Regions from separate parts of the Cellulomonas sp. P4_H12 genome, predicted to be linked through region 2. Evidence: riboswitches for the same ligand, from Rfam matches in the RefSeq annotation. Region 2 holds a riboswitch; each other region holds the start of a gene.
What was found. Region 2 has a riboswitch for S-adenosylmethionine ahead of AC1DQC_RS18890 (NADPH-dependent FMN reductase). Riboswitches for the same ligand answer to the same signal wherever they lie in the genome.
Positions count from the first base shown of each region.

Region 1: another riboswitch for S-adenosylmethionine. It lies ahead of AC1DQC_RS17315 (ABC transporter permease); the one in region 2 lies ahead of AC1DQC_RS18890 (NADPH-dependent FMN reductase).
Region 3: another riboswitch for S-adenosylmethionine. It lies ahead of AC1DQC_RS18510 (methylenetetrahydrofolate reductase); the one in region 2 lies ahead of AC1DQC_RS18890 (NADPH-dependent FMN reductase).

Region 1 covers NZ_JBFUKJ010000035.1:26,177-29,371, forward strand. The annotation lists gene AC1DQC_RS17310 (ABC transporter permease) at 1-764, opposite strand, end outside; gene AC1DQC_RS17315 (ABC transporter permease) at 766-1,755, opposite strand; SAM riboswitch class IV at 1,799-1,906, opposite strand; gene AC1DQC_RS17320 (rhodanese-like domain-containing protein) at 2,079-2,492, shown strand; gene AC1DQC_RS17325 (M20 family metallopeptidase) at 2,489-3,195, shown strand, end outside.
Region 2 covers NZ_JBFUKJ010000047.1:5,636-8,830, reverse strand. The annotation lists gene AC1DQC_RS18900 (RNA polymerase sigma factor) at 1-658, opposite strand, end outside; gene AC1DQC_RS18895 (YciI family protein) at 687-1,070, opposite strand; SAM riboswitch class IV at 1,262-1,370, shown strand; gene AC1DQC_RS18890 (NADPH-dependent FMN reductase) at 1,387-1,914, shown strand; gene AC1DQC_RS18885 (flavin reductase family protein) at 1,911-2,456, shown strand; gene AC1DQC_RS18880 (LLM class flavin-dependent oxidoreductase) at 2,522-3,195, opposite strand, start outside.
Region 3 covers NZ_JBFUKJ010000043.1:11,606-14,800, reverse strand. The annotation lists gene AC1DQC_RS18520 (DNA-3-methyladenine glycosylase I) at 64-675, shown strand; gene AC1DQC_RS18515 (hypothetical protein) at 728-943, shown strand; SAM riboswitch class I at 1,065-1,161, shown strand; gene AC1DQC_RS18510 (methylenetetrahydrofolate reductase) at 1,229-2,266, shown strand; gene metE (5-methyltetrahydropteroyltriglutamate--homocysteine S-methyltransferase) at 2,274-3,195, shown strand, end outside.

The DNA of each region.
Region 1 (3,195 bases), on a different contig from region 2:
CCGTAGCCGAGGAAGCTGAGGGCGGAGACGGCCAGGATCGCCGCGCCGAGCTGCAGGGCGGCCAGGACCACGACCGGGCCCGCCGCGTTGGGCAGCACGTGCTGGAACAGCACCGACCACCAGCGGCTGCCGCCGGCGTGCGCGGCCTCGACGTACACCGACGACCGGACGCGCAGCACCTCCGAGCGCATGATGCGGGCGACGGTGGCGACGCTGGCCAGCCCGACGGCGATCGCGACCTTGACGGTGCCGAAGCCGAGCGCCGTGATGAGCGCGAGCGACAGGAGCAGCGCCGGGATGGACAGGAGGACGTCGACGGCGCGCATGACGACGTCGTCGAACAGCCCGCCGACGAACCCGGCGAGCAGCCCCACGAGCGCCCCCACCAAGAGGCCGACGCCGACCGCGACGAGCGCGGCCTCGAGGGTCAGGTGCGTGCCGTGCACCACCCGCGTGTAGAGGTCACGGCCCAGCTGGTCGGTGCCGAACCAGTGCGCGCCCGACGGCGGCTGCAGCTTGTCGGCGGGCACCCCGACGAGCGGGTCGCCCGGCGCGAGGACGTGGGGAGCGAAGGCCGCGACGAGCAGGAGAGCGAGCCAGACGATCGCCAGCAGCAGGCCGGGCCGGCGACCGAGCTCGCCCAGCCAGGCGAACCGGCCCGGCCCTTCCGCGTCCTGGCGGTCGCGCAGGGCGTCCGCGAGGCGGTCGTGCGAGGTGGCGGCGAACTCGTCCGGGGCGAGCTTGCGGTTGAGCAGGTCGGTCATGTCATGCCCCCGCCGTCACGGGCTCGACCAGAGGGGCACGTACGGCGGCCTTCGTCGGCCGGGAGCGCCGCACGATCCGGGGGTCGAGCAGCGGGTAGAGCAGGTCGACCGCGAGGTTGACCAGCACGAAGACCGCCGCGGCGAACAGCACGATGCCCTGCACCACGGGGATGTCCTGGGCGCTGACCGACGTGGCCGTCAGCCGGCCGATGCCCGCGCGGGAGAACACGGTCTCGGTGACCACGGCACCGGCCAGCAGCTCGCCGATGACCAGGCCCACCACGGTCAGCGCCGGGAGCGAGGCGTTGCGCAGGGCATGCCGGAAGTGCACGCGCGCCGGCCCGGCGCCCTTGGCTCGCGCCGTGTCGACGTACGGCTGGCCGAGGGTGTGCCGCAGCGACCGCGACAGCATCTGCGCGATGAGCGCCGCCGTCGGCACGGCGAGCGTCACGGCCGGGAGCACGATCGAGGCGAACCCCTTGTTGCCGACGGCGGGGAAGATCGGGTTCGCGAACGAGAACCACTGCACGAGCAGCAGGGCGAACCAGAACGACGGGATGGCCACGCCGAGCGGAGGCAGGCCGAGCAGGAGGTTCGACAGGCCGCGACCGCGCACGAGGGTGGCCAGGATCGCCAGGCCGCCGCCCAGCAGGAGCGCGAGCACGAAGGCGGCGAGCGCGATGGCCGCCGTGGGCGGCACCGCCTCGGCGATGAGGCCGGTCACCGGGCGGTGGAGCACCACCGAGGTGCCCAGGTCGCCGCGCAGCAGCGCGCCGAGCCGTGTGACGTACTGGACCGGCAGCGGCTGGTCGAGCCCGTACTGCGCGCGCAGCGCGTCCAGCTGCTCGGGCGTCACGTCGGACGACTCGCTGCCGTACATCAGGGAGACCGGGTCACCGGGCAGCGCGTACAGCACGACGAAGGACACCGTGTAGGCCGCCCAGAGCACCAGCAGCGCCTGTCCCAGGCGGGCGGTCACGTAGCGGTTCATGTGTGGTCCCGGGGGGAGGCGCGCATCGGGGTCCTCGATCTGCGGTCTGTGCTTGCACGGCGGGCGCCGTGCCGGGTCGTCACCTGGAGCACCCCGTCACCGGAAGGGTTGCTGCCCGACCAACCAGGGTTTGTCGTCGGGGCTCGAGACCGCGGCGAAGGTAGGCACGCGGCCGGGCGTCGTCAACGGTCCGCTGGGCCTTCTCATCAGATGGACAGCGAATCCGCCATGTGAGAAGCCGCTCGCGATCGTTGACATCGACCGCGCGGTCCTCGACGCTCCGGCGCCACGAGGGCCCTGGGCCCGCACCCGAAGGAGAACCCATGACCGACACCACCTCCCGGCCGGGCGCGCCCGCGGAGCACCTGAGCCTCGAGGAGGCCGCCGCGCTCGCACCCGTCGTGAGCCCGACGGAGGCCGCCGAGCGCGTGGCCGCCGGGGCGTTTCTCGTCGACGTCCGCAGCGAGGCCGGCCGGTCCCGCACGGGTGCCATCCCGGGCGCCACCGTCGGCGACCGGTACGCGATCGACGAGGAGTTCGACCTCACGGCGGCCACCCGGCACGCGCCCGTCGTGTCCCTGGACACGCCGATCGTCGTGGTGTGCGGCTCGGTGCGCGGGTCCGGGCCGGTGGCCGCGGAGCTGCGGGCCAGGGGCTTCACCAACGTGGTGCACGTCGACGGTGGCTTCCCCGCGTGGAAGGACGCCGGGCTGCCGGCCGAGGCGCCCGTCGGATGACCACCCCGTCCACCGCCTTCCTCGACGAGCTGCACGCGCTCACCGAGCGGCGGCGCGCGTCGTTCGTCCCTCTGACGTCGCCGTTCCCGGGGGCCGACGACGCGTCGCGCGCCCTCGTGCGGGCCGCGGCCAAGGCGGGGGAGTCCGACGCGCTCGACCTGGCCCACGCGATCCACACGCACCCGGAGGAGGCGTTCCGCGAGGTCCGCTCCGTCGCCGCGATCGCGGAGCTCCTGGGTCGGCACGGCGTGCCCGCTACGGTGGGCTCGCACGGCCTGCCGACGTCCCTGCGCGCCGGGCTGACCGCCGACGGACCGGACGACGGCGCCGCGCGGCAGGACGCCGGTCCCACGATCGCGATCCTGGCCGAGTACGACGCGCTGCCCGGCGTCGGTCACGCATGCGGMCACCAGCTCATCGCGGCGGCCGCGGTCGGGGCGTTCCTCGCGCTGCGGCAGGCCGTCGCGGACGGTCTCGAGCTGCCGGGCCGGGTCCTGCTGCTGGGCACGCCCGCCGAGGAGGGCAGCTCGGGCAAGGAGATCCTGGCGCGCAACGGGTTCTTCGATGGCGTGGACGCCGCGCTCATGGTCCACCCGTTCGGGTTCGACGTGGTCGACCACCCGTTCCTGGGTCGTCGGCAGCTGCGCGTGACCTACCAGGGGGTCGCCGCGCACGCGTCGGCGAGCCCGTTCATGGGGCGCAA
Region 2 (3,195 bases):
GCAGGACGAGCGCGAGCAGGCCGGCCACCTCGGCGTCGTCGGGAAGGCTCGCGTGCAGGTCGCGCGTCAGTCGCAGCGCCTCGCCGGCCAGGTCGGCCCGGGCCACCGCGGTCCCCGTGCTGCTGGCGTACCCCTCGTTGAACATCAGGTAGAGCACCCGCAGCACCGCCCGGAGCCGCTCGGCGTACTCGGCCTCCGACGGCATGCGGAACGGGCCGTCCAGCCCCCGCAGCGTCCGGCGGGCCCGGCTCAGTCGCTGCGCCATCGTCGGTTCCGGCACGACGAACGCCCGCGCGATCTCTGCCGTCGTCAGCCCGCCCACCGAGCGCAGCGTCAGGGCGATGGCCGACGCCGGGCTGAGCGCGGGATGGCAGCAGCCGAAGAGCAGGAGCAGGGAGTCGTCGGACTGCAGCGCGTCGACGCCCTGGTCCATGGTCGCGACGAGCTCCTCGCGCCTGCGCCGCGCATCCTCGCTGCGGTAGCGGTCGACCAGCTTGTGCTGCCCCACGACGACGAGCCAGGCGTGCGGGTTGTCCGGCACGCCGGTGCTCGGCCACTGCGTCGTCGCGGCGAGCAGCGCCTCCTGCAGGGCGTCCTCCGCGTCCGCCAGGTCGCCCGACCGCCGGACGAGCACGCCGAGGACCTGCGGCGCGAGCACGCGCAACAGGTCCTCGACGCTCGGCTGGTCACTCAGGGGAGGGCGCCGCCATCAGCGCGCGGACCTCGAACACCTGCTGGAGCGGCACGCCGTCCGGTCCGGGTGCGGCCGACGCCGTGGCCGCGATCTCGATGGCCCGCGCCTCGTCCTCGACGTCGACGGTCCAGTAGCCCGCGAGGAACTCCTTCGACTCGGCGAACGGCCCGTCGACGATCACCGGCGTGGACACCCCGTCGCTCCGCACGAACTTCGCGGTGTCCGGCCACGCGAGCCCCTGGCCGTCGACGAACTCCCCGCTGGTCACCAGCTCCGCACCCAGGTCCTGCTGGAACTGGATGTGGCGCCGCACGTCCTCCGGCGCCCACGTGTCGATGGGCGGCACGCCCTCGATGAAGTAGTTCATCAGCAGCATGTACTTCACGGTGCACTCCCGTTCGTCGGGCTCCGGTCAGGCCTGTCACCCACGGGTCGGAGCCGCTCGCACGTTCTCGACACGCATCCTTCCGGTTCTTCGCGACGCCCGTCCCCCTCCGCTGTCCGTCATTCGGGATTCTCCGGCGAAGCCCTTGCCGGGCGGCGGCCCGTTGCTACAACTCCGCCCTAGGTCACGAGCACCAGCGCGAAGCCCCGGCTCGCTGGTCAGCAACCCCTCCACGACGGGGTGCTCCGGGAGATGACCTGGCCGTACCGACCGGTGCGGCAAGCGTGCAGCGAGAAGGAGCTCCACCGTGGTCCACCAGCCAGTTCCCGACGTCGTCGCCCTCGTGGGCAACCCGAGGCCGGGGTCGCGCACCCTCGCCGCCGCCGTGCAGGTGGCGGACCGGCTCGCCGAGGGCGTGGACGTCACCACCGTCGACCTGGCCACGATCGGTCACCAGCTCTTCACGGCCGACCGCTCGCTGCTCGACGCCGCCCTCGCGACCGTGTCGGGCGCCCGGTTGCTCGTCGTCGCGACGCCGGTCTACAAGGCGACGTACACCGGCCTGCTGAAGTCCTTCCTCGACCTGTACGGCCCCGACGCACTGGCCGGCGTCGTGGCGGTCCCGCTCGTCGTCTCGGGCGGCCCGGCCCACCTGCTCGCCGGCGAGGTCCACCTGCGACCCCTGCTCGTCGAGCTCGGCGCGACCGTGCCCACGCGCGCACTCGCGGTCACGGAGGCCGACCTCGCCGACCTCGACACCGTCATCGACCGCTGGCTCGAGCGCGCGTACGGCCCGTTGCGCGCGGCCCTCGACGTCGCGGCGCTGACCGCATGACCGCCGAGATCCTCCGCGTGCTCGACGCCGACCTCACCCAGCAGGACGAGCCGCAGCTCAGCCCGCAGGCCTACAAGGACGTCTTCCGCCGCCACCCCGCCGGGGTGGCCGTCGTGACGCTGCTCGACGACGAGGGCCGGCCCGTCGGCTTCACCGCCACCTCCGTCATCTCGGTGTCCGCCGAGCCGCCGCTGCTCGCGTTCTCGCTCGCCTCGACCTCCTCGTCGTGGCCGGCCCTCTCGACGGCCCGCACGCTCGCGATCAGCTTCCTGGCCTCCGGGCAGGACGACGTGTCCGCGCGGTTCGCGACGAGCGGCATCGACCGGTTCGAGGCGGGCGGGTGGACGGCCCTGGAGACCGGCGAGCCGGTCATCGACGGCGCCGTGTCCTGGGTGCGCGGGCGCGTCGTGCAGCGCGTCCCCGTCGGCGGCTCCTACCTGGTGTCCGTCCGGGCGCTCGCGCACGGCATCGCCGACGAGGCCCTCCCGCTCGTCTACCACGACCGCACGTACCACCGGATCGGCGACCACACGGCCGTCTGACCCGTCGCAGAAGGCCCCCGGCATCGGATGCCGGGGGCCTTCTGGCGCGCGCTGACGTCCGCGCTCTAGCGGGAGCTGGCCGTTGCCAGGGCGCCCACCAGCTCGTCATCAGTCGGGCCCCACGCGCGGGCGAGCAGCTCGTACGAGCGGGCCGTGTCCGCCGGGTCGTGCGTGATGGTCGTGATCAGGAGCTCGTCGGCGCCGGTCGCGCGCACGAGCGCGTCGAGGCCCCGGACGACGGCGTCGGGGTCGCCGACGATCCGGGTGTCGATCCGGTCGCGCAGCAGCGCCTGTTCGGCCTCCTCGCGCAGCTCGAACGGCGTGGTCGTGCCGGGCCGCGGGTACGGGACCGCGCCGAGGCCCGCGCGGATGGAGAGCACCCACTCGCCGAACGGGTCGGCGAGCGCGACGGCCGCGGCCTCGGTCTCCGCGACCAGCACGTCGGCGGACACGACGACGTACGGCTCGTCGAGCACCCCGGGAACGAACGCCGCGCGGTAGGCCTCGACCGTGTCGAGCACCGTCGCGGGGCTCACGTGGTAGTTGGCGGCGAGGGGCAGGCCGAGCTCACCGGCCACGCGCGCGCTCTCCCCCGCGCTCGACGCGAGCACCCACAGCGCCACGTCCGAGCCCTCGACCGCCGGGCTGGTCACCCCGCGGTCGCCCGCCGTGGCGGTCCCGGCCTGCAGCGCGAGAACCGTGGCCAGCTCGTCGCGGAACCGGGCCGGCGTGCGGCCGG
Region 3 (3,195 bases), on a different contig from region 2:
CACAGCCACCCGGTCCGCACACCCGCTCGGACCGGTGTCGGCGGCGCCGGGCAGACTCGACGCATGACCTCGCCTGACGCCCTGCGCACCGGCCGCTGCTTCGGCGACGGCAACCCGCTCTACGAGCGCTACCACGACGAGGAGTGGGGCGTGCCCGTGCACGACGAGCACGCGCTCTTCGAGCGGTTCGCGCTCGAGGGCTTCCAGTCCGGCCTCGCCTGGATCACGGTGCTCCGCAAGCGGCCTGCCTTCCGCGACGCCTTCGCGGGGTTCGACCCCGAGGTGGTGGCCGGCTTCGGCGACGACGACGTGGCGCGGCTCCTGGCCGATGCGGGCATCGTGCGCAACCGCGCCAAGATCGAGGCGACGATCGCCAACGCCCGCGCGCTGCGGGAGCTGCACGCCGCCGGGGGCACCCTGGACGCGGTCCTCTGGTCGCACGCGCCCGACCGCGCCGCCCACGTCCGACCCCTGACCTGGGCCGACGTCCCCGCCCAGACGCCCGAGTCGCGCGCGCTCGCCACCGAGCTCAAGTCGCTCGGCTTCCGGTTCGTCGGACCCGTCACGGCGTACGCGGCCATGCAGGCCTGCGGGGTGGTCGACGACCACCTGGCCACGTGCCCGTCGGCGACCGCCGCGTCACCCGCCCGGGTGAGCACTACTCCTGCCGGGTGACGCTCCCGTCCACCCCTCGGAACGCGGTGTGACGCGGACTACAGTGCGGGCCATGACGGAGATGCCCAACCACGACGCCCGGCGTGATGCCGCGCGCGCGGCGGCGGAAGCTCTGGCGGACAACGCTGTTCCCGACGCGGGGATCCTCGCGGCCGTCCAGGACGGGCTGCTGTCCGTCCCGGCCGGCTCGCCGAACTCGTGGTTCGACGTGCCGTCGCAGCGCAGCCGCCTGCAGCCGGGGACCCTGTCCCCGCGCCGCCCGCACTGACGCGCCCGCTCCGGACGGCCGCGCCCGCGCTGCGGCGCGCCCGCGTGACGGCACGCGGACAACGTCGTCTCACGGGCCGAGCACGGTTGCCCAGCATGTGATCGTCGGTCTACCATCGCGCCTACCATCCAGAGCGGCCGAGAGACCTGGCTCGACGACGCCGCAGCAACCCCCCTCCCCGCCGAGGGTGTGGGTGCTTCCGCCAGGGACGATGGAGTGAGCGATGTCCCCGCAGACCACGTGTCCCCGCACCGCACCGGTGCCGACGACCCCGCCGGCCGCGCCATGAGCGCCGCCGCCGTGGAGCCCCGCACGCCCGGCCTGCACGCCGCACCCGCAGCCCGCCCGCAGTCGGCGAACGACCGCCCCACGATCTCGTTCGAGCTCTTCCCGCCCCGGAACCCCGACGCCGCACCGCGCCTCTGGGCCACCATCCAGGCGCTCGAGTCGGTGCACCCCGACTTCGTCTCGGTCACCTACGGCGCCTCGGGCAAGACCCGGGTCACCACGCGCGCGCTGGTCCGCCGGCTGCTCCGCGAGACGACGCTGAACCCGATCGCCCACCTGACCTGCGTCGGCACGTCCCGCGCGGAGATCACGGAGATCGTCGGGGAGTTCCTCGACGAGGGCCTGCGGTCGTTCCTCGCGCTGCGTGGCGACCCGCCCACCGACCAGAGCGACTGGGCGGCCCACCCCGACGGGCTGCAGACCGCGGGCGAGCTGGTCGAGCTGCTGCGGGACATCGAGGCCCAGCGCTGCGCCGACAGCCCGTCGCAGGCCGTCCGGGCGCGCGTGCGGCCGCTGTCGGTCGCCGTCGCCGCGTTCCCGCGCGGCAACCACGCGACCGGGGGCACTCGCGCGCAGGACGTCGCCTCGCTGCTGGCCAAGCAGCAGGCCGGCGCCGACTTCGCGATCACGCAGGTGTTCTTCGACGCCGACGACTACCTGGGTATCGTGGCGGAGGCCCGTGAGGCCGGCGTGACCATCCCGATCATCCCGGGCATCATCCCGACCACGGACCCGGCCCGCCTGCTGCGGGTGCAGGAGCTGACCGGCGTCCCGGTGCCGCGCACTCTCCTGGACCTGCTGGGTTCTGCCGACGACGAGCTCGACCGCCACCGCCGGGGGATCCGCGCCAGCGTCGACCTCGTCAACGGCGTCCTGGACGGCGGGGCACCCGGCGTCCACCTGTACACGTTCAACCAGCACCATGCCGCACTTGACCTGCTCGAGGGTGCACACCTCGACGGCGGAGCTCGGACAGCTCCCGACCTGGCCGGATGGCCGCAGGACACGGCACCCGCCCGACCCCCGAGGGACTGAGAAACACATGAGCACTGCGACATTCCCCGCCAGCTCCGTGCTGGGCTACCCGCGCATCGGCCCCCGTCGCGAGCTGAAGAAGGCCCTCGAGGCGTTCTGGGCCGGCCGCACGACGGCCGACGAGGTCGAGGCCACCGCCGCCGAGCTGCGACGCCGCACCCGCACCCGTCTGGCCGAGCTGGGCCTGGCCACCGACGTGCCCGCTATCCCGAGCGCCTTCTCGTTCTACGACCACGTGCTCGACGCGACCGCCGTGGTGGGTGCCGTGCCGGCCCGCTTCGCGGACGTCGTCGGGGCCGACGGTGCGCTCGACCTCGCCGGCTACTCGACCGTGGCCCGCGGCCGCGGCGACGACCTGCCGCTCGAGATGACCAAGTGGTTCGACACCAACTACCACTACCTGGTCCCCGAGATCGGCCCGGAGACCGAGTTCCGCTTCGCGAGCGACCGCCCCGTCCGCGAGTTCGCGGAGGCCCTGGCCGACGGCGTGCTCACGCGCCCGGTGCTCGTCGGCCCCGTCACCTACCTCGCGCTGGCCAAGCCGACCGAGGACGCCCCCGAGGGCTTCGCGCCGATCGACCGCTTGGCCGACCTGCTGCCGGTCTACGCCGAGCTGCTCCAGGCGCTCGCGGCTGCCGGCGCCACCTGGGTCCAGCTGGAGGAGCCCGCGCTGGTCTCCGACTCGATCGCCGTCCCCGCCGAGCAGCTGCTCGCCGCCGTCATCGAGGCGTACCGCGCCCTGGCGACGGACCTGACGGACCGCCCGGCCATCCTCGTCGCGGCGCCGTACGGCGACCTCGGCGCGGCGTTCCCGGTGCTCGCCGCCACGGACATCGAGGCCATCGGCATCGACCTGGTCCGCGGCCACGCGCCGACGGAGAAGGTGCCCGGCCTCGAGAGCAAGACGCTGGTCGCCGGCGTGATCGACG